Regions from separate parts of the Gottfriedia sp. OAE603 genome, predicted to be linked through region 4. Evidence: predicted binding sites of a transcription regulator. Region 4 holds the regulator's gene; each other region holds the start of a gene.

Region 1 (7,797 bases), 390 kb from region 4:
ACATACAAAGTTCTTGCTGATGCTGGTGTAAGTGTATCTATTACGACAGATCACCCTTATACACCAATCCAGTATTTAAATGTATGTGCAGCAATTGCAGTTCGAGAAGGTTTATCAGAACAAGAAGCATTAAAAGCCATTACAATAAATCCAGCTAAAAATCTAAATTTATCCCATAGAATTGGTAGTTTAGAAGTAGGAAAAGACGGCGATATTGTACTATGGTCACACCATCCATTTCACTATTTGGCAAAGCCTTTATTAACTGTCATAGATGGTAGAATCGTGTATAAAAACCTCGAATAAAATTTGTTTGCAATTTGAAAAAAATAGTTTATTATATTAAAGTAAGATTTTATGTGATTTATAAAATAGATAGTCTTAACCACTATTCTCATATAGTTTTTTTACGGGAAAGGCAAATGGTGAGCCACCAGTTTTCGCTGGTCCTAGTGGGTTCGATTCCCACCCCGAAATTTTAGGGTGCATTAAAACATTATTTCAAATTTACTCAATATTTTAATGTACTTCAACGGACAAAACGTCAAAAGTTTGTCCTCACAAAAATTTCGCGGGTGGCGTAACCTTTTTTCGCTACCCCTATTAGGAGGAGTAGAGATGCTAAAACAGCGAGATTTACAAGATTGTTCTATACTTTTTGAACTAATGGCGCATCCTGATGTCTTTCCTTTTGTGCGCCATAAAGCGAATTCTTACGAAGAATTTTTATTTATCACAAGGCAAGCCATCGAACTAGAAGAACAAGGTAAAATGATCTCTAGAACGATTATGGATGAATGGGGTAACCCGATTGGAAATATCTCTTTACATGATATTGAAGACGGTTATGGTTTCTTAGGCACATGGTTGGGCAAGCCCTACCATGGAATGGGATATAATAAACCAGCTAAGGATGCATTCTTTCACGAGTTATTTCATGAACAAGGAATAAACTCTATTTTTATGCGCATTCGTAAGGTTAATAAACGCTCTTTTTATGCTGCAAGCAAATTACCATATGCATCATTAGCTAATGAGACACGTTCATGCCTTTATAACGAAATCAATCAAAATGAAGAAATCTATGATTTATTTGAAATTACAAAAGATAACTATTTATTGCATACATTACGTGAAGATTATCAACAGCTTGAAGTTACTCACTTAAAAGAAGCATAATTTTTTTGTATATCCTCCACAAGAAATGGCAAGACTTACTAAGGATTTTATAACTTAGCGAGGTGTTTATTGTGGATAAGAGAAAGCAAGATAAAACTAGAAAATATTTAAGTGCTACACAGGAAGTTTTATATGCAAAAGAATTTAAGAGAGCAGACCGTGCTGCAGGTTATAAATATAATGGTATTGGCAAATAATGTTGAGATGAAGGGCTTCTAAATCCAGAAGCCCTTTTATTATATTTAAATAATGAAAAATAGATCATTTCTACATAAAATCATTCTTAAAAAAACAAAGTTTATCTGAACAATATTATTCTTACATTTGACCCTTTTCATTTCTCTACGTTATCCTTCATGGAAAATATTATATGGTTGAAAACTTGTATTCATTACATCAAATTTGGAAAATAATGAACTAATTCATTTCTACTGTATCTAATATAAAGATCGAGGATTGTCTAACGTTATATTCTTTACTTAACTTCTCTTTAAAAGTAGCTAGTACAACATCAAAATGATCTGGATCTCCTCTAAGTAAAGAGCGTCCCTCTATTCCACCTTTTTCATCGATTAAAATATACCAAGAAACTCGATATTCATTCACCCAATTCACCCTTTTTTCGAATTATTCATATACGATAAAAACTGAATAAGTATTTCCATCAGTATATTCAAGGGGTGTGAATAAATAGTAGTCGATTACCTATATAAAAAGAAAAAGCTAATCATTAAGATTAGCTATCTCAAACTATTTCAGTTATGACATTCTTTATGATAATAATTTATATGCTAATTTTACAGTTTCCTCCGAAGGTGTCTGAATTTCTTCCAATGGATATTTCAGTCCTAAAGCCTTCCATTTATAAACGCCTAATCGATGATACGGTAGTACTTCAATTTTCTCGACATGATTTAGTGTTTTAATAAAGCTTCCTAGATTTTGTAAATCCTCAGGAGTATCCGTAATACCTGGAACAAGTACATGTCTAATCCATATTGGAACTTTTTTCTCATTTAGATATAAAGCAAATTGTTTAATCTGTTCATTAGGTTTACCCGTTAATTTAATGTGTTTTTTTGAATCAAAATGTTTTAAATCTAACAATACTAGGTCAGTATATTTCAATACTTCATCTAATGGATCAAGAAATGAACGATCAAAACTAAAGCAACCACCTGATGTATCAATCGTTGTATGAATTTTTGCTTTTTTACATTCTTTAAGTAACTCTAAAAGAAAATCAAGTTGCAATAATGGCTCTCCGCCACTGATTGTAATCCCTCCACCCGATGCTTTCATGAAGGGAATATACGATTTTACATCCTTCATTAACTCTTCAACAGATACAGCCTTACCCTCACCAATATTCCATGTATCTGCATTATGACAATACTGACATCTTAATAAACAACCTTGCGTAAAAACAACATAACGAATTCCAGGTCCATCAACTGTTCCACAGGTTTCTATTGAATGGATGTTTCCCACCATTTAACCATTCACCTCTTTTGGATCTTTAAGTCTTTACTTTATCTTGTATTATGCTTGTCGGAGCTGAACAGTAGCCTCCACTTTTCTATTTCACATACTGTCATGGAATGTTCGGTTGATGACGTCGATTTGTTGTTCTCTGGTTAATTTTATGAAGTTAACTGCGTATCCAGATACTCTGATTGTTAGTTGTGGATATTCTTCTGGATGTTCCATTGCGTCAAGGAGTGTTTCTCGATTGAATACGTTGACATTGAGATGGTGTCCACCCTTTTCTGTGTATCCATCTAGCATGGCTACTAAGTTGAGGATTCTTGTACTTTCTTCTTTTCCTAAAGCATTTGGTACAATTGAAAATGTATTTGAAATTCCATCTTGTGAATCTTCATAAGGTAACTTTGCAACTGAGCTTAACGATGCTAATGCACCTTTTGTATCTCGGCCATGTAGGGGATTTGCACCTGGAGCGAATGGTTCACCTGCTCTACGACCATCAGGTGTGTTTCCTGTTTTCTTGCCATAAACAACATTAGAAGTAATCGTTAAGACTGAAGTTGTATGAACTGCATTGCGATACGTCTTGTGTTTTCTCACTTTTGCCATAAAGCTTTCTACTAATTCAACCGCAATGTCATCAACGCGATCATCATTGTTTCCATATTTAGGGTAGTCCCCCTCAATTTCAAAATCCACAACGATCCCATTTTCATCACGAATCGTTTTAACTTTTGAGTGTTTAATAGCAGATAATGAATCTGCACAAACTGATAAGCCAGCAATACCCGTTGCCATCGTTCTTTTTACGCCTAAGTCATGTAAAGCCATTTCAATACGTTCGTAACTATATTTATCGTGCATATAGTGAATACAATTTAATGTATTTACATATAAGCCTGCTAACCAATCTAATACAATATCAAACTTAGATTTTACTTCATCGTAGTCAAGATACGCTGTAGAAACAGGGGCGTAAGCTGGCCCAACTTGGACTTTTAATTTCTCATCTAAACCTCCATTAATGGCATATAATAATGCTTTGGCTAAATTTGCTCGAGCACCAAAGAACTGCATCTGCTTCCCAATCGTCATTGCTGAAACACAACAGGCTATTCCATAGTCATCTCCATATTCTGGTCGCATAATATCATCATTTTCATACTGAATTGAGCTTGTTTTTATAGACATCTTTGCACAATATTGTTTAAATCCAACAGGCAAGTTCGTTGACCAAAGTACTGTTAAATTCGGCTCTGGTGCTGGACCAAGATTATCCAATGTATTTAAGAAACGGAATGAATTTTTAGTTACCAGTGGGCGGCCATTAATGCCAACTCCACCAATCGATTCCGTTACCCATGTTGGGTCTCCAGAAAATAATTCATTATAATCTGGTGTTCTAGCAAACTTTACTAATCGTAATTTCATAACAAAATGGTCTACTAATTCCTGAGCTTCGATTTCAGTTAAACTGTTCTCCTCCATATCTCTTTCTATGTAAATATCTAAGAATGAAGAAACCCTACCTAGACTCATCGCGGCACCGTTTTGTTCTTTAATTGCTGCTAAGTAGCCGAAATATAACCATTGAAATGCTTCAATTGCATTTGAAGCTGGTTCTGAAATATCAAATCCGTGTTTTGCAGCCATTTGTTTTAATTCTTTCAAAGCTCGGATTTGCTCATTTACTTCTTCACGTTCTCTTAATAATTCTTCAGACATGACACTACTCGTCATATTCAAAGCATTCGTCTTATCAGCTATTAATCTATCTATTCCATATAATGCAACTCTACGATAGTCTCCTATTATTCTGCCTCTACCATAGGCATCTGGTAAGCCAGTAATAACCCCTGAACGACGTGCCGCTTTCATTTCATTCGTGTACACATCAAATACACCCTGATTATGTGTTTTTCGATATTCAGTAAATATTTTACTTATTTCATCATCAACTTTATAACCATAGGATTCACAAGCTGCTTCTGCCATTCGAATTCCCCCAAATGGTTGTAGAGATCGTTTAAATGGTTCATCTGTTTGAACTCCTACAATTTTTTCTAACTCCTTATTTAAGTAGCCTGGCCCATGCGAAGTAATAGTTGATACAATTTTCGTATCCATATCTAAAACTCCACCCTTTTGGCGCTCTTCTTTTGATAATTGTAGTACCTGATCCCACAGCTCTTTTGTTGCGTGCGTTGGACCAGCTAAAAATGTCTCATCTCCTATATAGGGTTTAATGTTTAATTGAATAAAGTTCCTTACGTCAATCGATTTTTCCCAACGCCCACTTTCAAAATGTCTCCATTGATTCATCGCTTTACTCCTCCTCAGTCGAATTAATACAGAAAGCTCTCAATGTGTATAACAGATTACACACTTAATTTACCATATGATGTTAATTTGCTATCACATAGATTTTGTATATATTGTGAAATATTGAGCAAGTTTATTCGAAACACCTTATACGAAAAGATTTATTCTGCTCCAATCGTTTTTACTAAGAATTACCTTATTTAATTCATTCTCCAAAACTTTAAAGTTCTTACCTAAACTGTTATACTCAAAACATATAATCTGTATTATAAAATAACCCTCTCTTCCATAGACAAGACATTCACAAACAAAATATGTGATAATAATATGGTTAGTATAAAATAACTGAAAGTAGAGAACATTTTGAGGAAGTCAACATCCTTCTTTAACAGTGTCTTTAAATATAAAGGAGTATTTATGAATACACAAATCAATCTTTCTAATTCAATTAACGAGAAATTAAATACTATATATAAAAATCAACTACAAAAAGTATTACAAGATGAGCAATTACTAATTGGTACAAAACAATATGTATCCCAAGACTCTACAATTTTAGAAGATGCAATTACTGCACTATTACTTGGCAAAAATATTTTATTAAAAGGGCCTACTGGAAGTGGAAAAACAGTCTTAGCAGAAACACTTTCAAAATTACTTTATCAACCAATGCACAGTATAAATTGTTCAATTGATTTAGATTTAGAAGGTATCGTTGGTTACAATACGATTACTTCTACACCAAACGGATCTGAAGTTATCTTTATTGACGGTCCACTAATGAAAGCAATGAAAAAAGGACATATGTTATATATAGATGAAATTAATATGGCAAAACCTGAAACTTTACCTCTACTACATGGTGCTTTAGATTACCGTAAAATGATTACTAATCCATTTACACAAGAAGTAGTAAAAGGCGATGAAAACTTCCGCGTTATTGCAGCAATTAATGAAGGATATGTTGGGACAAGTGAATTAAACGAGGCGTTAAAAAATCGTTTTGTCATTATTGATGTGCCATATATTAACGGAGAATCTTTACTTCATCTTCTTAAGGAAGAATCTGAATTGCAAGACATGGATCTATTAAATAAATTTACGAGCTTCTCAAGTGATTTAATCCCGCTTGCTTCTGAAGGAAGAATTAGTGAAGACGCAGCAAGTATCAGAGGAATACTTGACGCATGTGATTTATCAGTCCATATCCCTGTTCTAAGAGCGATTGAACGTACAATTATCGCTAAGCTTAGTGACGATATTGAACGAGAAACTGTACGTGAACTAGCAGAAAGTTATTTTCTTTCTTGAAATGAGTGAAATCAGATGAAACATGTAGTATTTAATAATAAAAAAATAGATGCTTCCACCTTTTTACAAATGGAAAATTTATCGATTTCTCTTTCTAAAGATCCTCATGCTTTTTTGGAATTTGATTTCCAAGCATATTTTGACGACGAAGAACAAAAGTTTACTGTGAGTCATTTTTGGGACAATCAAGAACATCTAACCCAACTAAACGGATTAAAGTCTGATGTGTATTTAAAAGCATTAGGAAACAAACATCATACTGATTTTAAAGAGTTTAAAGATACGTTAAAGGAGTTACACGAGACTCATTTAAAAAGCTTTTTTACACAACTTTACGTGCTCCTTGAAGATATTCGGTTAGAAGAAATTATTGTTCGTCAAAGACCAGGAACAAGACAATTATTTTCTACCCGTAAAAATATATATAGACACTATTTCCAATCTCAATTTAAAGCAAATGAAATGCGTAATTTTCAGCTTGATCAATTATATTGTTTAATCTATTTATCGTTAACTTCAACACAGTTAACATATCAAACAAATGAACAATTAGAAGAAGTTCTACCACTCTTATTCCAAACGTTCGAAGCTAAAAAAACGAGTGATATTTCTTCCATTATATTTCAAGTCCAGCAGAGATTACTTCCTATATATAAGCAAGATATGATTCATACGTATTTTGGTTTTCTTCCATTAAATAAGTTAGCAGATACGACATCATGTAACAGTAAGGCAAAGGAATTACAAAATGATGACGAACAAGAAGGACTTGAAGAACGAAATAGTGAAGACGAAAAATTATCAACTTGGCATAGAGAAAGTAAAAATAATGAAAATGATGATAACTTTTTACGATTCGAAGTTGAGAGTGGAACAAAAACAGCCATAAAAGCAAACTTTGCTAGGGAGCAAGAAAGCCAAGATCAAGCAATTGGAAATGCATTTGGCTCATCCAAGCAAGGTGATCACAGGGACTCGAAGCAAACAGATGCAACTGAAACAGCAAATTCATCTAACAATAGTCACCAAAACCCATTTGGTAAATATAATAGTAATGTTTCAATCCAATATATTTCACCAAAACAGCAAACAATTGATGAAAAGAAACAATATTCCACTTTATCTGCAATTGTGTCAAAAGATGTCAAAGAGTTGCGTAAGACAATTGAAAAGTCATTAGAAAACAAGCAAAATGCTCCCTCTGATAAGTACTACGGTCGTCTAAATAAAAAATGGATCAAATTATTTACTGAAGATAAACCAAAAATGTTTTATAAAAAACAAACTGAGTCAAAAGAATTAGATGCTGTCTTTTATCTATTAGTTGATTGTTCAGGATCAATGTTTAATAAGATGGATGAAGTCAAAAAAAGTGTCATTCTATTCCATGAAACTCTAAAGCAATTAAAGATTTCACACAGTATAAGTGGATTTTGGGAAGATGCATCAAATGCATCAAAAGAAAATAAACCAAATATACTGCATCAGGTTATACCA
Region 2 (7,797 bases), 3.3 Mb from region 4:
ACTGATATTATGTTGTTTTACAAGCATATGTATAAATTCTCTTAATTCACGTATACCAGCTGGGTCTAAACCATTTGTTGGTTCATCTAAAATAAGTAGCTTTGGATCTCCTAATAAAGCTTGAGCGATTCCAAGTCTTTGCTTCATACCAAGCGAATAATTTCTTACTTTTTCATGAATTCTTTCATCTAATTTTACTAGTTTTACTACTTCGTTGATTTTAAGTTCGTCAGAAATATGTAACATTCTAGCGAACTGTACTAGATTTTCCCATCCAGTTAAGTACCCATAAAGCTCAGGATTTTCAACAATACAACCAATTTCCTCCATCGCTTGTTTGAAGTGAGTTTTGACTTGATAGCCCGCAACCTCAATCTTACCTTTTGTTGGAGAAATTAACCCAACCAACATTCGAATGGTCGTTGTTTTACCAGCTCCATTTGGTCCTAAAAATCCAAAGACCTCTCCTTCGTTTACTTCGAATGAAATTTGGTCAACTAGTACTTTGCCTTTTATGATTTTTGAAACATTTTCAACTTTTAATACTTTATTCATTTTTCTCACCTCGAAGCTGGCTTCCTATTTTTTTAGATAAGCGATTTGCCATCTCAATGTATCCCGCTTTGTTTGGATGGAAGTGATCAGTGTATAAATATTTTTCTTCTTCGTTATAAAATAAATCAAAAGTAGGAATTACATATGCATTATCAAGCTGAAGTACAGTCTGTTCTAATATTTCATTCCATTTTGAAACAAAGCTTGAAGAGGCATCTAAGCCTTCTACATTATGGAAAGGGTTGTAATACCCTAATGCATAAATAGGAGCAGATTGATTTTGTTTCCGTATTTGTTGAAAGATCATTTGAAGATTTTTTTGAAATGTTTTTTCGTCAGGTCGATATGATTTTAGGAATTGTTGATTTAGTTGATCTGCTCCAGGAAATAAATCATTACCGCCAATGGATAACATAATTGTATCGGCAGTACGAATGGCTTCTTGTACGCTTTTATTATTAAGTTGAGTAACTAAATCTGATGTTTTTGCGCCACTTACTGCTAAATTAGAGATTGTTGAGATTTGATTGTAGTCTTTTTCAAGTGTTTCTTTTACTCTTCTTACATAACCTTGTCCTTCATCATCACCAACTCCACGCGTAATCGAATCGCCCAATGAAACAATCATGATCGAATCTTTTTTATGAATACTTTGTTCTGTGCTATTCTCTTGGCTAACGATCAGTTTGCTTTTCTGAGGATTTAAAATTGTGTATGCACCTTTTATAAATCCAAATGTTAGAAGTAAAAAACACAAAAATGAACTGATCATGATAAAATAAACGAATTTATTGTATTTCAAATTTGTCACCACCAAAAAGGTAAATTTTTCATATATATTCACATTATTACCATATTAAATATAGATTTGCACGAAAAAACCTGTCCAGTTAGTTTTCAGACAGGTTACGTTAAAAAATCATGAAATCTGTTTTAATTTTTTAGGATTAACATGGTTCCGACTGTTTAAATAATAATAACTAACACCTACACCGACAGAACCACCAACAATATTACCTAATGTAACAGGAACTAAATTGTGTAAAACATTACTAAAAGTAAACGCTATATCATGAGGCATAATTGATGCTAAAGTAAAGACGGCAATATTTGCAACACTATGTTCATAACCGGAAAAAAAGAAAGTAAATACTAATAAGAAAATCATGACCATTTTTGCAATATCATCTTTACATCTTGTTGGTAAAAAACAAGCAAGACATACTAGCCAGTTACATAAAACACCTTTAAAAAACAATTGAATAAAAGAAGCGTGTATTTTATGATCTACCACATTTGTTAAGAAATGATCCGTTGGAAATTCCTTTGATAAACCAGTAAAATAATACAAAATAGCGAAGACAAAACATCCTAAAATATTCCCCAAGTAACAAGCAGTCCAGTTTTTGATTAAATCAATTTTACTAGTTTTTTTAGCCAAAGTAGAGAACGTAAAATACATCGTATTACTAGTAAAAAGTTCTCCACCACCATAAATTATCATGACGAGTGCAGTGGCGAAAACAAAAGGATAAGCTACTGAAGTGAATAGTGATTCTTTAAGTCGGAAAATCTCTGCTAATTTTAAGCACACAATTAAAATAAAACTGATGTAAATAGAAGCCAAAGCTGCACGAGTTAGATATTTATTAATATTTTGATCCAATACATTCTTTTTTTTAAGTGCCAATTCAATACAATACTGTATACTTTCTCGTTCCAAGATGATCACTCCAATACATGCTTAAATAAATGAATACACCATTTAGTATAAGGACATATATGAAAGGAAAGATTGTGAAGGTATGAACAATGTGTGAAAAAAGAAAATGCTCGTAATCGTAAAAATAATGAACTACTCGCATCATCTATTTTTATTATTTGTGAATGTATAATATAATTTCGTGTATCAGAATAAACATTTTAAAAAAGTTGTGCAGTATGATGGAGGGGTAATTTTATGCAGAAGGAATTTGAACAAAAATTTGAAGCGCTATTAAAAAAATATACAGAGTTAATGCTTGGAGAATGGTCAGAGGAAAAGCAAGAAAAAGTTGAGAAATGGATTATGTACACGTATATATCTAAATCTATGCCGCCATTGACGAAGCATTGGAATGAAACATATCCAGATGCGAAGGATGAAATGATTCAATTAATTAAAGAAATTAAAACGTTAAACGAACAACATCGAGAAGAAATGGCAAGCAAGAAAAAATAGGTAATAAGATTTAGGGCGTCGTATGGATGACTGATGACTAAAATTATGATAATATAATATTTAGTAAGCGTTTTATTGTTTGTACAAAATTCGACAATTCGCTAAAAAAATGTTTTAACGATATTCATTAAATGATACATTAGTATTATATAGAGAGAGAAGTACTATTTAGAAATTGGGGGTTAAGAGATGGAACAACTGATGAAAAATACTTTTTTATTCATGTCAAAAAATAAGTTTTTAACGAAGATGGCTAAGAAATACGGTCTTCGTTTTGGTGCAGCTCGATTCGTTGCAGGTGAAACAATCGATTTAGCAACTAGAGTAATCCAAGATTTAAATAAAAAAGATTTAAAAGTTACAATTGATTATTTAGGTGAATTCGTTGATACGGTTGAAGAAGCAAACGAAATGACTGATCATTGTATCGAAGCAATTGAAGCAATCGGAAAAAATAAGTTGAATTCACAACTTTCATTAAAGATGACTTCAATGGGTCTTGATATTTCGGACGAGCTTGTATTAGGAAACATGCGCCGAATTCTTGAAGTTGCTACAAAACACAATGTGTTTGTAACGATTGATATGGAAGACTTTACTCGTTGTGAAAAAACAATTCGCATTTTTAAACAATTAAAATCTGAGTACGAAAATATCGGTACTGTAATCCAAGCTTATTTATACAGAACTGAAAACGATATCAATGATTTAAATAGTTTAAATCCAAACTTACGTCTTGTTAAGGGTGCTTATAAAGAGCCTGCAGAGGTTGCATTCCCAGATAAAAAAGATGTGGATGAGAATTTCAAAAAAATCATTAAAATGCACTTATTAAACGGTAACTTTACTGCAATTGCTTCTCATGATGAAGCGATGATTGAATATACTAAACAATTAGTAAAAGAACATAATATTCCTAACGATCAGTTCGAATTCCAAATGTTATATGGTATTCGTGTTGAACGCCAATTAGAGCTTGTTAAAGAAGGCTATAACATGCGTGTTTACGTTCCTTATGGTACTGACTGGTATGGATACTTTATGCGTCGTTTAGCTGAACGTCCAGCTAACGTAGCTTTCGTATTAAAGGGTATGTTCAGTAAATAATGAATTGAAAGAGACTACTGAAAAGAGGATTGTCCGAGATCCTTATTTCAACAGTCTCTTTTTTTCTTTTTATACAGGATTATTTGTGAATCGACCTTAATATAAATTCAAAAACAAAACAACATTATTTTAATGATTTCATCGTCCTAGTCTATGAACAACCTTAGAACAAAAAACTAATCTTATTGACCCATATTTTCTCGTCCGTACTGTTGGTTGTTACTTTGTTTTCCTTTTTCCTGCTTTTGATCTCCATGGCCTGCATTCCCTTGTACACTTGCTGCACTGACCCCACCCTTAGATGGATTTCTCTTCCGTCGCATAGTAATCACCTCCATTCATTAGACTAACCTAATACAGTAATCTTATTAGTAAAAATAAGGTTGGTTAAAATAAAAAATTATTAATTTGAACTTTTTGTTTATTGCGAAAAATTAGAATTTAGCATATAGTGAAAGTAGAGCTCATTTGCGATGGGGAAATTCTATCTTGAAAGTGAATGAGTATTCATTCAAGAAACAAGGAGGAGAAATGCATATGATCCAAAGAATTAAAAAAGCCGCTGTACTCGGCTCGGGTGTGATGGGTTCAGGTATTGCTGCACACTTAGCGAATATAGGTATTCCAACATTACTTCTTGATATTGTCCCAAGAGAATTATCTGAGGAAGATACTGCAAAAGGTCTTACTATTGAATCAAAAGAATTTCGTAATCGTTTTAGTCAATCGGCTATTCAGAAATTATTAAAACAAAAACCAGCTCCTCTAGCCTCAAAGAAAAATTTAGCTTTAATTGAAGCTGGAAATTTTGAAGATGACATGAGTCGTTTAAGTGAAGTTGACTGGGTCATTGAGGTAGTAGTTGAAAATTTAGCGATAAAAAAACAAGTGTTAGCAAAAGTTGATGCTGTTCGTAAACCGGGATCAATCATAAGCTCTAACACATCAGGAATTTCAATTGAAGCGATGTCTGAAGATTGTTCTGAAGACTTTAAAAAACATTTCTTAGGCACACACTTTTTTAATCCACCAAGATACTTAAAATTATTAGAAGTAATTCCTACACAACATACATCTCATGAAGTACTTACATTTATGAAAAAATTTGGTGAAGATGTTTTAGGTAAAGGAGTTGTACTTGCGAAAGATACACCTAACTTTATCGGTAACAGAATCGGAACTTACGGATTGCTTGTAACAGTTCGTGAGATGCTTAAAGGTGGATATAGCGTTGGGGAAGCAGATTCAATTACTGGTCCGATGATCGGTCGTCCATCTAGTGCTACTTTCCGTACTTTAGATGTAGTTGGATTAGATACATTTATCCACGTTGCAAATAATGTTTATGACTTAGTAGAAGGCGAAGAAAAAGAAGTATTCAAAGTTCCTGAATTTATGAAGGAAATGGCGGATCGTAAATGGTTAGGGAGTAAGAGCGGTCAAGGATTTTTCTTGAAGCAAGGTAAAGAAATTTTAGAACTTGATCCAGCTACTTTTGAATATGGTACAAGAAAAAAATTAACGACTGTATCTACAGAAACTGTTAAACAAGTAAAAGGTTTATCAAATAAGTTGAAAGCGCTTGTATACGCTGATGACAGAGCTGGAAACTTCCTATGGAGTATTATTAGTCCAGTATTAGCATACTCTGCAGAATTAACTGGTGAAATTTCAGATAATATTGTTGGAATAGACCAAGCGATGAAATGGGGATTTGGATGGGATTTAGGTCCTTTTGAGATTTGGGATGCAATTGGTGTATCTAAATCAGTAGTCCGCATGGAAAGCGAAGGCATTTCTGTTCCTGGTTGGGTTAAGGATCTGTTAGATAACGGTAATGATAGCTTCTACAAACAAGATAATGGAGCTATTAGTTTCTATCATAATGGAGAATATGTTCAATTAGATCGAAATGAAAAAGAAATTAAACTTAGTGCTTTAAAGGAACAAGGTCGTATCATTAAGAAAAATTCTGGTGCAAGTTTAATTGACCTTGGTGATGGTGTTGCTTGCTTAGAGTTCCATACAAAGAGCAACGCAATCGGTATGGATATTACACAAATGATTAACTTCGCAGTCGAGGAAGTATCTAAAAATTACAAAGGGTTAGTCATTGGAAATCAAGCTAAGAATTTCTGTGTTGGTGCAAACTTAGCAATGATTTTAATGGAAGCTCAAGATGATAACTACTTTGAAATTGAAATGGTTGTTAAAGGCTTCCAAAACGCAATGATGAAAATCAAATACTCTGATAAACCAGTAGTAGTAGCACCATATGGAATGACACTTGGTGGAGGTACAGAGATTTGTTTACCGGCCTCTAGTATTGTTGCATCTTCAGAGACTTATATGGGCTTAGTTGAAGTTGGCGTAGGATTAATTCCTGGCGGTGGCGGTAGCAAAGAGCTTTATATGAAACAATTAAAACAATTCCCAGAAGGCGTGCAGTTTGACTTGCAAACATTAGCAAACCGAGTGTTTGAAACAGTTGCTATGGCAAAAGTTTCTACATCTGCTCAAGAAGCATTTGAAAACGGATTCTTAAATCACAATGATCGCAAAGTGTTTAATGCGGATCATTTAATCTATGAAGCAAAACAACGAGTTCTTGAATTATATGAAGCTGGTTACAGTGCACCAGTACGTGAGAAAGTACCTGTTGTTGGTGAAACAGGCTATGCAACATTATTATTAGGTGCCCAAGCTATGTATCAATCTGGATATATTAGTGAGCATGATTTAACAATTGCTAAGAAATTAGCTTATGTAATTGCTGGTGGTAAAGTTCCATTCGGTACAAAAGTTGATGAGCAATATCTATTAGACATTGAGCGTGAAGCATTCTTAAGCTTAATCACTGAAATGAAGTCTCAAGCTCGTATGCAGCACATGCTTGTAAAAGGAAAACCGTTACGTAACTAATCGGAGATGGAGGGAAGAACATGAGAGAAGCTGTCATTGTAGCAGGTGCAAGAACACCTGTAGGCAAATCGAAAAAAGGTTCACTTGCAACAGTTCGACCAGATGATTTAGGAGCATTAGTAGTAAAAGAAACATTAAAACGTGCTGGTAATTATGATGGTCCAATTGATGATTTAATTTTTGGATGTGCAATGCCTGAAGCTGAACAAGGCTTAAATATGGCAAGAAATATTGGAGCACTTGCTGGATTACCAAATACAGTTCCGGCTATCACAATCAATCGTTATTGTTCTTCAGGTTTACAAAGTATAGCGTATGCTGCAGAGCGAATTATGTTAGGTCACTCAGAAGCTGCGATTGCTGGTGGTGCTGAATCTATGAGTTTAGTACCAATGTCAGGACATGTAATTCGTCCAAATAGTAGACTAGTAGAAAATGCGCCTGAATATTATATGGGTATGGGGCACACTGCTGAGCAAGTAGCAAATCGCTATGGAATTTCTCGTGAAGACCAAGATGCATTTGCGGTTCGAAGCCATCAAAAAGCAGCTGCTGCAATTCGTGAAGGTCGCTTTGTAGATGAAATTGTACCAGTTGATGTTGCGCTACGTTCAATTAATTCAAATAACAAATTAGAGGAGAAAAAATTTACTTTTTCTCAAGATGAGGGCGTACGTGAGGGTACAACTTCTGAAATTTTAGCAAAATTACGTCCAGCATTTAATGTGAGAGGATCAGTGACTGCTGGTAACTCTTCACAAACAAGTGATGGCGCAGCAGCGGTACTAGTAATGGATCGTGAAAAAGCTGAAGCGGAAGGATTAAGTCCACTTTTAAAATTCCGTTCATTTGCAGTTGCTGGTGTAGCACCAGAAGTGATGGGGATTGGTCCAGTTGAAGCAATTCCAAAAGCTCTTAAACTAGCAGGTTTAAGTTTATCTGATATCGGATTATTTGAGTTAAACGAAGCATTTGCTTCACAGTCAATTCAA
Region 3 (7,797 bases), 320 kb from region 4:
TTTTGTATAGAGTGTTCTTTTCACTTTTAATTTTTTGCGTTCTAGCTTTTTCCACTAGTAACGAAATAAAGGGAAGAATCACGATTAATACAAATGACACGAAACCTATTAATATTGCAAATGGAATGGAGAAAAACCCTAGAGCAATTATCGAAATTGCATAAATAAACAGTGCAGCCATTCCTGGAAATATTGTCTTTAAATAGATGTCCTGTAAATATTCTATATCATCAGCTAATATCCCTAAAATATCACCTGTTTTAAACTTTGATTTAATCTTAAGTGCAGAAGGTTCGAGAACACTAAATAACCTTGTTCTCATTTGAGATAAAATTTTTAAAATTGTATGATGCCCAATTAATCTTTCAATATATTTTGATACTGACCTTAAAATACCAAATGTTCGGACTGCAACAATTGGAACATATATCATTAGAATATTTTCTGGTTTCGTTGCCGCTTTTGAAATTAAAAAGCCTGACATAAACATAAGGGCAGCTGCCGAAAAAACAGTTACTGCGCTGATGACGATTACCACCAAAAATAAGCGTCGATTTTCTTTTATATATGGTAATACCCAACCATTTTTATTAAACATTCATTTTCCCTTCTAACTAGTAATTAAGTGATAGTAGTGCCCATTTTTAGTCATTAATTCTTTATGTGTACCAACTTCTATTAAATTACCTTCTTTCATAACTAGTATCAAATCCATATCCTTCATCCAATGAAGTCGATGTGTTGCTAAGAAGACTAATTTGTTTTCAAACAAAGTAAGCATTGTTTTTTTCAAATCAAACTCTGTTTCAATATCAAGGTGACTTGTGGGTTCATCTAGAAGTAGGATTTCCCTCTTTTCTAGAAATGCCCTCGCTAGTGCAATACGCTGGTTTTGACCACCGCTTAAACTCCTTCCACCTTCTCCAATTTTCTCTTCTAAACCGTTAGGTAATTCGTCTAATAATGTTGATAAACCAGCCTCTTCACATGCTTTTTTTACTTCTTCCATAGTCGCATTCGGATGATAAAAACGAATATTTTCGCTTAAAGTTTTAGAAAAAATATAGGGGTGTTGTGGAATATATAGTAATTGTTTTTGCCAATCTTTTAATTGCAAGTGTGAAAAGTCTTTACCTGAAATATTGATTTCGCCTTTTGAAGGTTCTAAAAATCCACCAATCAAATCAATAAGTGTCGATTTGCCCGAACCACTTTCACCAACAATTCCTATTTTCTGAAAGCCATTAAAACTCACGTTTATATCTTTCAATATGACTGGAGTATCTTTATCAATTTCTACCGTAATATCTTTTAATTTAAGAAAACTATGACTTTTCCAATCTTCAATCGTTGTATCTATAGAATCTGTAAATTCATGTTCCTCTAAAACAGCTTGCATCGCTTTACCAGCTTCTTGACCATTCAGAGTTGCATGATAATCCGTTCCAACTTCACGTACAGGTAAAAAATATTCAGGTGCAAGAATTAAAATTGTTAGTGCTGGACTAAAAAGAATTTCACCTTCAATTAATCGCAACCCTAAAAATACTGCAACTGTAGCAATTGAAAGCATCGTAAAAAGGTCGAGCGCAAATGACGATAAAAAAGCGACTTTTAAGGTACTCATCGTAGCTTTACGATAACGCTCACTCACATGATTAATTTGATGAATATGATTACGACTAATCCCTAAATATGTTAAAGTCTCTAGTCCTCTTAATGAGTCAGTAAAATGGTTTGATAAAAGTCGATATACCTTCCATTGTTTATCTGCTTTCTTCTTTGCGGCTAAGCCTAGTAAGATCATAAATACAATTAAAATTGGAAAAGTAACGATTAAAATAATGGCGGAAAGCTTATCAACGAAGAAAATATATAATACAACCAGTGGTGTAATAATTGCTAGGTTAATCATTTTAGCAGGAACAATTTCTAAATATTGTTTTAATTGAACTGATCCTTCCATTATTAATGTAACTATATTTCCAGTCCCATTTTTTTTAGTAAATCTAGGGCCGAGCTTAAAAAGCTTATCAAGAACTTTCATTTTTAATTCACTGACAGCAAGATCAGCAAAACGTTCAGAATACTTTTGTTTTATTGAATTGATAATATAACGACAAATAAAAGCGATAATGAAGAAAATAGTAGCGTAAAATATTTCGCTACTACTTTTCTCATTAAATAAACTGACAATTGCTTTTGAAAGCATATATGCTTGAACGATTATTGCAGTCCCTTGTACAACGGTTAACACGACTAATAGAATGAGTAATTTCGACATTCCATTATACTTAAGCAGATTTTTTCCCATTAATATGTCAAATCCTTCTCGTCTACACGTTTTCTAAACACATAATAACTCCAAATCTGGTATCCGAGTACAAATGGTAATAATGTACACGAAACAATTGTCATAACTTTTAATGAATACGGACCCGAAGATGCATTATAAACAGTTAAATCATATGCATTTTTTATGGAGCTCACCATCACTCTTGGAAACAATGCAGTAAATAAAGTACTAATTGTTAATGCAATACCTAAACCTGTCATTGCAAATGACCAACCATCTCTCTGTTTAGAGATAAAAAATGCCGCAAGTACATATGCTACAACGATGCATAAAATTAGTGGAACTGTAATATGAGCTCTAACTGTAAATAAATCAGTCTCAAAATATGATAAAACAGTAAATATGATTAGTGAAATAAGTACAGGTAAGATTAATTTACTAGCAAATGCTCGTGCACGAGACCTTAGATCTCCTACCGTTTTTAACGTTAAGAACAACACACCATGAAGTAAACATAATAGTGTAACTGTTACACCGCCAACTACTGAATAAGTATTTACATAGTCTGAAAAGCTAGCAGTTATATTCATATTTTTATCAATTGGCATTCCGCGTAGTATACTTGTAAATAAAACGCCAAATAAAAATGGTGGTAATAAACTTCCTAAAAAAATGACCCAATCCCATGTTTTTGCCCACTTAAGACTGTCAACCTTCCCTCTAAATTCAAATGCAACGCCACGACCAATTAAAGCAATCAATACGAATACAAATGGAATGTAGTACCCGCTAAACATTGTCGCATACCAGTGTGGAAAGGCTGCAAAAATTGCACCACCTGCAGTTAATAACCATACTTCATTCGCATCCCAAAACGGACCGATTGTATTAATTAAGATTCTTCTCTCTGTATCATTTTTAGCAAGTAACTTTGTAGATATACCTACGCCAAAATCGAAACCCTCTAAGAAAAAGAAGCCTATAAATAATATTGCTACAAGTAAAAACCATAATTCATTCAGTTCAATCATAGGATTGAAGCCTCCCTTGCAAATGGATCAACGTTTGATTCAATATCTATTTCACCGTGATCCGTTCCTTTCTTTATTTCCTTAACAAAGAGGTAAACTAAAACCGCTGCTAAAATTGCATACATTGTTGTAAATGTTGTTAAGGAGAAAATTAGTGATCCTTTTGTAACATTAGGTGAAACAGAAGCAGAAGTTGTCATTAATCCAAAGACTGTCCATGGTTGTCGTCCTACTTCCGTCATAATCCAACCAGCAGAGTTAGCAATAAACGGTAAAGATATTAAAAATATTGTAGCCTTTAGGAAGTAATTCTTTGACTCTAATTTCTTACGGTAGCTATATATTAAGCCCAAGCATGACATCAAAATCATTACCATACCTGCTCCAGCCATAATTCTAAAGCTCCAGAATGTCGTATTAACAGGTGGAATATAGTTACCTGGACCATATAATTTCTCATATTCGGCCTGCAATGTATTCATCCCAGGTACTTTACCTTCAAACTTTTCATAAGCAAGATAACTCAATAAGTAAGGAACCTCAACTTCATACTTATTTTCTTTATTTTTAGAATCAATTAATCCAAAAACCATCCAACCTGCTGGATCTCCACTATCTTCCCATAACCCCTCACTTGCAGCCATTTTCATTGGTTGAGACTCCATTAAATGCTTTGCCTGTGAATGACCACTAAACGCTATACCAATACCAGCAACTAAAGCAACGATCATTCCAAGGTTAAATGCCTTTTTAAATAATTCTGTTTCTTGCTTTTTTAATATTTTATATGCACTAACACCTGCAACAAATAATGAACCTGTCGCTAAGGCACCAGCAATAGTATGTGGAAACTCAACTATAAGTTGAGGATTTGTAATAAGGGCAAAGAAATCATTCATTTCTGCACGACCGTTATTAATCGTAAAACCTACAGGTTCTTGCATAAATGAATTTGCAGCCAATATCCAAAACGCAGACATTAACGTTCCAAAAAATACTAACCAAATACACATTAAATGTACTTTCTTATGAAGACGATCCCATCCAAATATCCAAATCCCTAGAAATGTCGATTCCATAAAAAATGCTAAAAGTGCTTCAATCGCTAAAGGTGCACCAAAAACATCACCTACAAAGCGTGAATACTCAGACCAATTCATGCCAAACTGGAATTCTTGAATAATACCTGTAACTACACCTACAGCAAAGTTAATTAAAAATAAGTGCCCAAAGAATTTCGTTAATTTTTTATAAGTTTCATTTTTACGATAAACGTACAATGTCTCTAGACATGCAACCATAAATGCTAAACCTATTGAAAGTGGTACAAATAAAAAGTGAAAAACCGTAGTCGAACCAAACTGCAATCGTGCAAGTTCTAACACGCTCACAATACTTCCTCCTTTATTATGAAACTTTTTCACAAAGTATCATAAGTTTAACTAAAATAATTAGAACAACGTTAGAGCAAATCATCTTCAATTTAGATCCTTTAACCACTTATGTTCTTATCTATAGTTTACTTCTGATATTTCGTCTTGCCTCAATATAATATGTCTACTTTTTGTCAGTTCGTTGTCTATTTTGTGACATTTTTCACAAATTTGTTGATATTTATAAATTTCCATATTGCTTAGCAATTAATCAATTAAACTTGTTGCTAGATTTTTTAAAAACATAAAAAGAACCACTCCACGATATGCGAAATGGTTTTTTATTCAGTTACTTTAAATTGTTAAACTTCAATTCAGAAAAAATCCATCCAATCTCTTCTCAATGTGCTGCTTTACTTTTAAATCTACCGCCTCTTACTTCAGCGATATCAGCAATTGCTAAAAATGCAGTTGGATCAATATCATCGACTAGATCCTTGATTTCTGCTTCTTCTAGTCGTGTAACAACACAAAAGATTACTTTTGTATCATCCCTAGAAAAAGCTCCTTCACCATTTATATATGTAACACCACGACCTAATCTTGATAGTATCGCTTCACCTATCTCAATACTTTTGTCACTAATAATCCAAACAGATTTTGATTGTTCTAAACCATCTACGACAATATCAATCGTTTTAAATGCAATAACATAGGCTAAAATTGAATACATTGCTCTATCCCATGTAAAAACATAACCTGCTGTTCCTAAAATAAATAGGTTGAAGATCAATATAATTTGACCGACTGAAAAAGGAATCTTTTGATTAATGATGATCGCCAGTATTTCAATTCCATCTAAGGCTCCACCATATCGAATTGCCAGTCCAACTCCAATACCAAGAATAATTCCTCCAAAAATTGTTGCAAGTAGTATATCGTCTGTAAATGGAGGTACAGGATGAAATCTTGACGTAAAATACGATAATACAATGATTCCGAAAATAGTTGAAAACGCAAAGGTTTTTCCTATTTGCTTATAACCTAAATAGAAAAAAGGAATATTTAAAACAAATATAAAAATTCCTAATGGTAAACCCGTTAGGTTTGAAATCATAATAGAAATTCCTGTAATACCTCCATCAATAACGTCATTAGGTACTAAAAAAATTTCTAATGCCACTGCTACGAGAATTGCCCCAACACACATTGCGATTGCATTCTTTAAAATCTTTACTTTTTTTGATTTTCGATTTGTAGGATTTATTTCTGTCATATACAGTTCCGTCCTGAGTATTTTTTTCTTTTCCAAATAAAACATATAGTTAATGTTCTCAAAAGTTCTCATTTTATTCTTTTCTAATTCTTGATCAATTAAAATCTCTTATAAAACTTCATTATGATATTTTAATAAAAGGCTCTGTTAAAAAAGAAGAATGCTGATTTCCATTCCAGGTACTTCGCTTTCCATGGGGCATGACCTTGAGCCTCCTCGGCAAGCCTCCGGGGTCTCAAGTTTCCCGCATCTCCCATAGGAGTCTTCGCACCTTCCATTCCAATTACTCTCGAACCGGCTATTCTCTTTTCATACTCTTAATATATTTAGCTAAAATCACCAATTAATATAAATAGAGCCTAAAAAAGAAAAACCTTAGTTAAGTTCTAAGGTTTTCTATCTTACTTAATCAAAATTTTCTATGACATTATTTAGTTTTTTAATTTGTTCCTCAACAGCTGTGTTTGCATTAATAAAGACTTGGTAGGTGTCGTTACCCCTTATGCCCACAAATTCATAACAAAGTATTTCTTGGTTTAACTTGTTTAATATGATGGCTTTTCTTTCCTCCATTATTTTCATATTAGAATTCACGCTTTTACGTGCTTCCTCAATCGAAATTCTAGGTTCTGGAATTTTTCTTTTCGTGTACGCTGCTAAATAGTTTTTAGCTGAAAATCCAACGATACTTCCATCATCTAACGCAATCTTCATTGTAATTAATTCCGGATAGATTCTTACACCATTAATATTTGAAACATACGTAAAAACACCAACTGTGTCATACTGTGAACTTTGGAAAAGCTCCATATTTGGATATTTATTTCTCTCTAAAAATTTCAATCCATTTAGAGAAGCTTTATTTAAATCAATTTTTTGCTTTCCGATTTCACGATTACTAATCACCCAAAGTGGATAGCCGCCTTTTTCCGTAATATCCATATAAGTTTCATTTTTCTGTTTTAGATCAGTAATTTCTAAACTATAATAATGATCCTCTAGCTTTTCTCCGGTATGACTAACTTTTATTTTCTCCGAACCATTTAATTCAAGAAACTTCCTCGCAATTTCTTTGGCTTGGCTTTTATTAATATTTTCACCTTTTACATTCGCAAGATTATTACGATTCACTTTGAAGTTTGTCAGAGCCGGGTCCATATTTGCATCCGAGTACGAAGCAACGCTACTTTCCACTGATTTAAATCCGTCAATTATGACATTATTTTTTGGATTTTGTTCTTTTGCGTATGCAAGCTCTACATCCATCCATCTTAATTTATCTTCAAAAACCAAATGCTGTACTTTTCTTAACTCACCTTGAATTTCTGCAGAATTTTCGTATAGCCTTTGAAGTGTATCATACTCTTTTTCACTTAATGGCTCCTTATCAAGATCACGAACAGCAGTCCGATAACTAAAATCACCAATATTACTTAAAAACTCTTCTGTTTTATTAATAGGTAATAATCTTAAAGGAAGTTGTCCTACATTTGAATGTGCTTGCGATGTGAGACCCCATACTTCTACTAGTGCAGGAGACAATGATGTTTTTGACTTCATTGCTAAAGTGTCACCAATCTTATCATGAAGTAAATCTACTTCATAAGTTAGTTCATGAAATGCTCGTTGATAATTATTTTCTGCCTGAATCTTAACGGCTCTTTTTTCATTGTGTTCTGAATAACCCCAAAAAGCTGTTCCAATTAGACCAATTGATAACACACCAATTAATATTCCTTTCAACATAGTACCTACCTCCTATCTACAAAAAATATGATTACCGATTGTTTTAATTTGTGGGCGACTCCAAATCCAAGCACT
Region 4 (7,797 bases):
ACTTCACCACGACTATTTCTTTCATACTGGTCGTTTGCATGATAAGCTACTTCATCAAAAGGTATAATACAAATTGCTTCATTAGGATCTACAAAAATATGGGCAGATGCATATGTTTTATTTTTTATAGCTGTACCATTAAAGTACCTTTGATGGTTTTCAGCACTCGCTCCAGGGTTAGCCGTCCAATGTAACACGATTTTTTTAATAGCTTTTAACTTTATAGACGGTCTTGTATATTTGTTGATTGTAATAAAGTCATTTTTCCAAAGTGCCATATCTAAAGCTCCCTCTTTATTTATTCAAGCATGATATACTTACTTTTTATGCTTGTACTCACATACTAATAAAATATTCAAAATGCAAAAATTGGTGACAAATAAAAAGAGGAGAGCATTTAGCCCTCCTTTGATTCCTTTTGTATTATTTTGTTTTAACTGGCTTTACATAAATTGCTTGTGACGAATGAATTGAAATACATCCGTCCAAATCTTTTTCATTTAGTAAGCCCAGATTTATGGCTGATTTTATTTTATCACCATCTGGTTTTTTAATAACTTGAACTAAATCAGTTAATTTTAGTTCCTCAAGTTTACTTACTGTTTCTGCGTCATTAAACTTCTCTTTCTTTCTAATGATTCGCTCTAATTTCAAATTATTGATCACAAACTCGCCTTTTTCATTCTCACCAAATTGATGATCAAGAAAACCATGAAATACTTTTTGTAATTGCTCCATTTGATTTTCAATGTTTTTTCTTTTTTTGACTCAAATCATAATACTCGTTTAACATAAGCTCTGTTATTCTAAAACTACTTTTTTTCCCCATTTCTTTTCACCACATTTCACAGTAGATAATTTAATTTTATTGTGAAAGAAGACAAGTTATGACTTGAAATAGGGATAATATATCAGTAAATTAACTAATGAAGATAAAAATATAAAAACTTATAAAAAGAAACACTTGAACGAAAATTTATATAAATTAACTCAAAAACTAAAAAAATGGGAAGGATACTAGATTATGTATATTAACATTAATCAAGTGAGTGGATTAAAACATGTTTATTGAGCCAATGTTATTACAAACTGCTGACAACCCATTTGATTCTGATGAGCATTACTTCGAATTAAAATCTAATGGTGTTCGATTACTACTGGAACGAGAAAATGGATTAAATAAACTTTACACAGAAAATGGTACGGAATTAACAGGTAGAATACCTGAACTAGATATTCTTGAATTAGATGATTGCTATTTAGATGGCGTACTCGTTTGTTACAACGACGGTAAAGAGGATTATGAAGCAGCTTTAAATCGAGTAAATACGATTCAAGAACATAAAATTATTCAAGGAAGTAAAGAGTACCCATTAACATACATCGTTTTTGATATATTACGAATTAGAAAACGAAATTTGATGAAAGAACCTTTATCAACTAGAAAACAAATTCTTGCCGACGAACTGAAAGACCAACAATTCATTAAAAAAAGCTTCTTTATTGAGTCAGACGGTATAGCGTTGTTTGAACAAATTAAAGAGCTTGGCCTTGAAGGAATTGTCGCGAAATCAAAAGATTCTTTTTATATACCAGCTCACCGATCTTTGAATTGGTTAAAAGTTATTAATTGGAAGTACAATGTTTACTACATTACAGGATATAAAAAACAAGGTATGGGATTATTAATCTCTGAATATAAAAACAATCAATTTGAAAATGTTGGCGTAGTAGAGTTTGGAATGAATAATGGACAAAGAAAAGCATTTTTCAGCGTTACAAAACATATAAAAACAGGCGAAGACAAAATCTACACCTATGTTGAACCTTTTATCAAATGTAAAATTAAAAATAGAGGTCAGTTAAGCAATGGCGAGTTAATTGATCCTATATTTGATGATTTTATCGTATAAATGAAGATACCCCCTTGATTATTCAAGGGGGATTTCTTTTTTAGAGTAATATAGTAAAACCCCGTAAACAGTGTTTACGGGGTTTTTATTAAGGGGATGATATTACATCATGCCGCCCATTCCCATGCCGCCCATGTCAGGCATTGCAGGAGCATTTTTCTCAGGGATGTCAGCTACAACAGCTTCAGTTGTTAAGAACATAGCAGAAACAGATGCTGCATTTTGAAGTGCAGAACGTGTTACTTTAGTTGGGTCAACGATTCCTTCTTCAATCATGTTTACCCATTGTCCGTTAGCAGCATTGAAACCAACGCCAACTTCAGCAGATTTTAATTTCTCGATGATTACTGATCCTTCTAAACCAGCATTTGTTGCAATTTGACGTACTGGTGCTTCAAGCGCACGTAATACGATGTTAATACCTGTAGCAACATCACCTTCAGCTTCAATTGCAGCAACTTTATTATATACGCTCATTAATGCAGTACCACCACCAGCTACAATACCTTCTTCTACTGCAGCACGTGTTGAGTTTAAAGCATCTTCAATACGTAATTTACGTTCTTTTAGCTCAGTTTCAGTTGCAGCGCCAACTTTAATTACTGCTACACCACCTGCTAATTTTGCAAGACGTTCTTGTAATTTTTCACGGTCAAATTCAGAAGTAGTTTCTTCTAATTGAGCACGAATTAAACCAATACGTCTTTGGATTGCTTCAGTTTCACCAGCACCTTCAACGATTGTTGTATTTTCTTTTGTTACAACAACTTTAGAAGCACGGCCTAATTGAGTAATATTAGTCGTTTTAAGATCTAATCCTAATTCTTCTGTAATTACTTCACCGCCAGTTAATACTGCGATATCTTCTAACATTGCTTTACGACGGTCACCAAATCCTGGAGCTTTTACAGTTACAGCATTAAATGTACCACGTAATTTGTTAACGATGATTGTAGCTTGCGCTTCACCTTCAACATCTTCAGCAATGATTAATAATGGTTTACCTTGTTGAACAACTTGTTCAAGAACTGGTAAGATTTCTTGGATATTTGTTACTTTTTTATCTGTAATTAAAATATATGGGTTTTCTAATTCAGCTACCATTTTATCTGAATTTGTAACCATGTAAGGTGAAGAGTATCCACGGTCAAATTGCATACCTTCTACTACTTCTAATTCTGTTGTGAAACCTTTTGATTCTTCAAGTGTAATAACACCGTCGTTACCAACACGTTCCATTGCTTCAGCGATTAAGTCGCCTACTTCTGGATCAGCTGAAGAGATTGCTGCAACTTGTGCAATAGACTCTTTGCCTTCAATTGGTTTAGAGATAGCTTTTAACTCTTCAAGTGCAACAGCAACTGCTTTTTCGATACCTTTACGGATACCCATTGGGTTTGCACCAGCTGTTACGTTTTTAAGACCTTCACGAATCATCGCTTGTGCTAATACTGTTGCAGTTGTTGTACCGTCCCCAGCAATTTCATTTGTTTTGCTAGCAACCTCTGCTACTAATTTAGCGCCCATGTTTTCAAACGCATCTTCTAATTCGATTTCTTTAGCGATTGTTACACCATCATTTGTAATTAACGGAGAACCAAATTTTTTCTCAAGAACTACGTTACGTCCTTTTGGTCCTAATGTTACTTTTACAGCATCAGCTAAAGCATCTACACCACGTAGCATTGCGCGACGTGCTTCTTCACCAAATCTAATGTCCTTTGCCATTAAAATGACCTCCTTAAAATTTTAAAAATTATTTTATAAACTAAGTATTTTATTTAATTAACCTATAATTGCAAGAATATCGTTTTCGCGAAGTACAAGGTATTCTGTACCACTGTATTTAACTTCAGTACCAGAGTATTTAGAGAAGATGATGCGGTCACCTACAGATACTTCTAAAGCAACGCGCTCGCCGTTTTCAAGTACACGTCCAGTACCTACTGCAACAACTTTGCCCTCTTGTGGCTTTTCTTGTGCACTACCTGGTAATACGATACCGCTAGCAGTTTTTTCTTCAGACTCAACAAGCTCAATTACAACACGATCACCTAATGGTTTTAACATGTGTAATACCTCCTCAATAATCTAATCATTATTTTTTAGCACTCATTAATATTGAGTGCTAACACAATTATTAGTTTAAATAATATCATGAGATTTTGCAAGTCCGAAGCTAGCACTTTTCTTGTCGAAATTTATTAATTTTAATTTACGTATTTTAAAGAAGTTTAATAAAAATATGTAAATACCTTTTAAGAACCATCTTAAACGAGTACAATAATGTACATGTTGTTATAAACCTTTGGGTTATGAAAATATCAACACAAAGGAGTTATCGTTTTGAAAACAAGAGATTTATGGATTTTATTAACGTATGTTTTGATTCAGTATTCTGGATTGTATGGTGTTCGTTTTCTATTAAATAGTAGTTTATATGAAGGCTTAGACAAAGAAACAGCCAAAATCGAAGCAGTGGGTTTATGGGGATGCATTAGTTTTATTACAGGTCTTCTAGTTATTTTAATTTTATTAAGAGGTCCAATCTCTATTGGAATAAAAAACCTTTCGTCTAGTTTTACGCTGACAATATTAAAATGGGCTTTAATTGGTTATGCTGTCACAATGTTTACTCAAATTGTGTGTAATCTCATTTTAATTTTAGTTTTTGATTTAGATAAAGGGTCAGAAAACACGCAGAACATTATTCAAATCGCTAAGCTAAACCCTGCCTTTATCGTCATTCCAAGTTTAATTGCACCGATATTGGAAGAAATCGTATTCCGTCGTATTATTTTTAAAAAGCTATTTGAACGTTTTCCATTTATTGTTTCTGCTGGAATTAGCTCAGTTATTTTTGCGTTCATGCACGGTGACCTGCCATTCTTTTTATCTTATTTTCTAATCGGATTTATATTTTGTTACCTATATAAACGAACAAATTCAATTTTAGTTCCAATTTTAACTCATATGTTCATGAACTCATTTGTCGTATTTCAACAAATTAAATTGTTTCATTTCATCTATTAAAAAAACCCCCATGGAAATGGGGGTTTTTAATTTACTTATTGTTGTAAGAAGTATGCTAATGTTTGTAACTCAACAGCTAAATCAATATGATGTATTCGAATATGTTCCGGAACACTAATACGTGCAGGCGTAAAATTCAAAATACCTCTTATATTTTTACCTTTTAAACGGTCTGCAATCGACTGTGCGACTTGAGCAGGAACAGTTAGAATGACGATTTGAATATCATCGTTCATTATTTCTTCTAATTTATCAAGATTATAGACTGGAACTCCACCTATTTCTGTTCCAATCTTCATTGGGTCGATATCAAACGCCATTTCAATCTTTGTATTATTGTTTTTTATAAAATTATAATGTAAAAATGCGGTTCCTAAATTCCCCACACCGATTAACGCTACTTTCATTACTTCGTGTTGGTTAAGCGCTTTCGAAAAAAATGTTAATAAATAATTTACATTATAGCCATACCCTTTTTTTCCTAAGGCACCAAAATACGAAAAATCTCTTCTAATTGTAGCGGAATCTACTTTTACTGCTTCACTTAACTCTGCTGAAGAAACTCTTTGTTTACCTGATAAAGACAAATTCTTTATAAAACGGTAATATAAAGGTAGACGTTTAGCAGTAGCTTGTGGAATTTTAATTTGTTCCGACTCCATTTTACAATCCCCCACTTACTGTTACTGTAATTCTTTTTACTATATTGTGTAAATAGCCTTCATTTTAGTAATAAAGTACTTGTTCTACTGTAAAATATACACTATATTTATGAATTTTGACAGTAAACAGTTTAATAGATAAAAAATTTTGCAATGAGGTGAAATATCTTGATCCTATTACAAGTTAATAATGTCTCCAAATATTTTGGTAGTGACATTATACTTTCAAATATTAAGTTAGAAGTTCAGACGAATGATCGAGTAGCAATTGTTGGTCGAAATGGTGCTGGTAAGTCTACTCTTTTAAAAATTATTGCCGGTGAAATATCTTATGATGGTGGAGAATTAATTAAACCAAAAGATGTCACGATTGGATATCTAGCTCAAAACTCTGGCTTACAAAGTGATCGCTCAATTTGGGAAGAATACTATTCTGTTTTTAGCCATTTGGTAGAAATGCAGGATAACATGAGAAAGCTAGAACATAAAATGACCCAAGAAGATGTTTATTCAAATCAAACAGTTTACGACAAAATTGTGAACGAATATGATCATCTTCAATTTACATTTAAAGAAAGTGGCGGATATCAATTTGAAGCAGATATTCGTTCAATTATTAGTGGTCTTGGCTTTTCAAATGAAGATTACAATACAAAAATATCATCATTAAGTGGTGGTCAGAAAACGAGACTGGCATTAGGTAAGCTATTACTAACAAAGCCTGATTTATTAATTCTGGACGAGCCTACGAACCATTTAGACATTGATACACTTAGCTGGCTTGAACGTTATTTACAATCCTACCCTGGCGCTGTATTAATCGTGTCACATGATCGCTATTTTCTTGATCAAGTTGTAAATATCGTTTATGAGATTTCAAACCACAAGCATCAAAGATATGTGGGGAATTATAGTAAGCATTTAGAACTTAAAGCTGCTCAATACGAACAAGACTTAAAACAGTTTGAGAAACAACAAGAACAAATCGCCAAGCTCGAAGATTTTGTTCAGAGAAATATCGCTCGCGCTTCTACTACTAAAAGAGCGCAAAGCCGTCGAAAACAACTAGATCGAATGGTCAGAGTAGATAAACCACAAGGAGACGAGTCTTCTGCCAATTTTTCTTTTACAATAGATAAACAAAGTGGAAATGATGTACTTAACGTTAGAGACCTTTTCATTGGTTACGACCGTGTACCGACTATAGATCAGTCAATGCAGTTTGTCCTTAATCGTGGAGATAGTGTTGCCCTAGTAGGACCAAATGGAGTTGGAAAATCAACATTACTTAAAACGATTATTGGCGATTTAGAAAAACTACAAGGCAGTATAGATTTCGGAGCAAATGTATTTATTGGTTACTATGATCAAGAACAAGCTAAATTAACATCGAACAAAAGAGTTCTTGATGAGTTATGGGATGATTATCCGTTAAAGACTGAACAAGAAATTAGAACAATCTTAGGTAACTTTTTATTCTCTGGAGATGATGTCACGAAAAATGTCTCATCTTTAAGTGGTGGTGAGAAAGCTAGATTGGCTCTTGCAAAGCTTATGATGAAAAAAGCAAATTTCTTAATTCTAGATGAGCCAACGAACCACTTAGATTTGGATAGTAAGGAAGTATTAGAAAATGCTCTACTAGATTACCCAGGAACAATCTTATTCGTTTCCCATGATCGATACTTTATGAACAGATTATCCACAAAAACATTTGAACTTGCAAAAGAAGGTTTGACTCCTTATTTAGGCGATTATGATTATTATTTATTCAAGAAAAATGAAGCATATGAAAAAGAACTGGCTGAAAAGGAAAACGCTGAAATTCAGATTCGTCAATCCAGTCATCAACCAGTTTCAGATTATCAACAGGATAAAGAATTAAAGAAAAAGCTACGCCAAACACAACGTCGTATAGAAGAGATTGAAAGTAGTATTTCAAATATCGAGAAAGAAATTGAACAGATCGAACTTGAACTGTGTAAACCAGAAGTTTACGGAGATTTCCAACTCGTACAAGAACTAACCACTCAGAAAAATGATCATGAAACAAATTTAATGTCTCTTATGGAAGAATGGGAGAACTTACAAGAATAAACAAAAAACGGATACGCGAAAAGCGATCCGTTTTTTATTTATCTACATGTTTATCCACAAATAATTTAGTATTTTTAAGCTTTTACACAGAC

The links. The regulator Rex, encoded in region 4, represses fermentation and respiration genes when NADH is low (regulators of the CRP and FNR family bind a similar motif). The targets are predictions, from matches to a motif close to TTGTGAAATATTTCACAA.
Region 1: pflB (formate C-acetyltransferase) is a predicted target of Rex. The motif match lies at 5,103-5,120, and genes of this name have one in related genera.
Region 2: ABID96_RS02740 (formate/nitrite transporter family protein) is a predicted target of Rex. The motif match lies at 2,351-2,368, and genes of this name have one in related genera.
Region 3: ABID96_RS18135 (cytochrome ubiquinol oxidase subunit I) is a predicted target of Rex. The motif match lies at 4,912-4,929, and genes of this name have one in related genera.

Annotation. Positions count from the first base shown of each region.
Region 1 covers NZ_JBEUNN010000001.1:3,491,404-3,499,200, forward strand. Annotated here, with positions in the region: gene ABID96_RS17835 (amidohydrolase) at 1-306, shown strand, start outside; gene ABID96_RS17840 (GNAT family N-acetyltransferase) at 619-1,179, shown strand; gene ABID96_RS17845 (YfhE family protein) at 1,251-1,376, shown strand; gene ABID96_RS17850 (hypothetical protein) at 1,597-1,785, opposite strand; gene pflA (pyruvate formate-lyase-activating protein) at 1,951-2,673, opposite strand; gene pflB (formate C-acetyltransferase) at 2,764-4,989, opposite strand; gene ABID96_RS17865 (ATP-binding protein) at 5,407-6,300, shown strand; gene ABID96_RS17870 (vWA domain-containing protein) at 6,316-7,797, shown strand, end outside.
Region 2 covers NZ_JBEUNN010000001.1:564,097-571,893, forward strand. Annotated here, with positions in the region: gene ABID96_RS02730 (ABC transporter ATP-binding protein) at 1-555, opposite strand, end outside; gene ABID96_RS02735 (GDSL-type esterase/lipase family protein) at 548-1,357, opposite strand; gene ABID96_RS02740 (formate/nitrite transporter family protein) at 1,475-2,278, opposite strand; gene ABID96_RS02745 (DUF2573 family protein) at 2,516-2,776, shown strand; gene ABID96_RS02750 (proline dehydrogenase family protein) at 2,966-3,883, shown strand; gene ABID96_RS02755 (YuzL family protein) at 4,066-4,206, opposite strand; gene ABID96_RS02760 (3-hydroxyacyl-CoA dehydrogenase/enoyl-CoA hydratase family protein) at 4,424-6,805, shown strand; gene ABID96_RS02765 (acetyl-CoA C-acetyltransferase) at 6,826-7,797, shown strand, end outside.
Region 3 covers NZ_JBEUNN010000001.1:3,558,430-3,566,226, forward strand. Annotated here, with positions in the region: gene cydC (thiol reductant ABC exporter subunit CydC) at 1-598, opposite strand, end outside; gene cydD (thiol reductant ABC exporter subunit CydD) at 611-2,314, opposite strand; gene cydB (cytochrome d ubiquinol oxidase subunit II) at 2,314-3,327, opposite strand; gene ABID96_RS18135 (cytochrome ubiquinol oxidase subunit I) at 3,324-4,718, opposite strand; gene ABID96_RS18140 (YitT family protein) at 5,101-5,976, opposite strand; gene ypeB (germination protein YpeB) at 6,382-7,722, opposite strand; gene sleB (spore cortex-lytic enzyme) at 7,735-7,797, opposite strand, start outside.
Region 4 covers NZ_JBEUNN010000001.1:3,877,285-3,885,081, forward strand. Annotated here, with positions in the region: gene ABID96_RS19435 (peptidoglycan recognition protein family protein) at 1-278, opposite strand, end outside; gene ABID96_RS19440 (hypothetical protein) at 424-738, opposite strand; gene ABID96_RS19445 (ATP-dependent DNA ligase) at 1,062-1,913, shown strand; gene groL (chaperonin GroEL) at 2,016-3,641, opposite strand; gene groES (co-chaperone GroES) at 3,699-3,983, opposite strand; gene ABID96_RS19460 (CPBP family intramembrane glutamic endopeptidase) at 4,260-4,946, shown strand; gene ABID96_RS19465 (redox-sensing transcriptional repressor Rex) at 4,982-5,608, opposite strand; gene ABID96_RS19470 (ABC transporter ATP-binding protein) at 5,777-7,705, shown strand.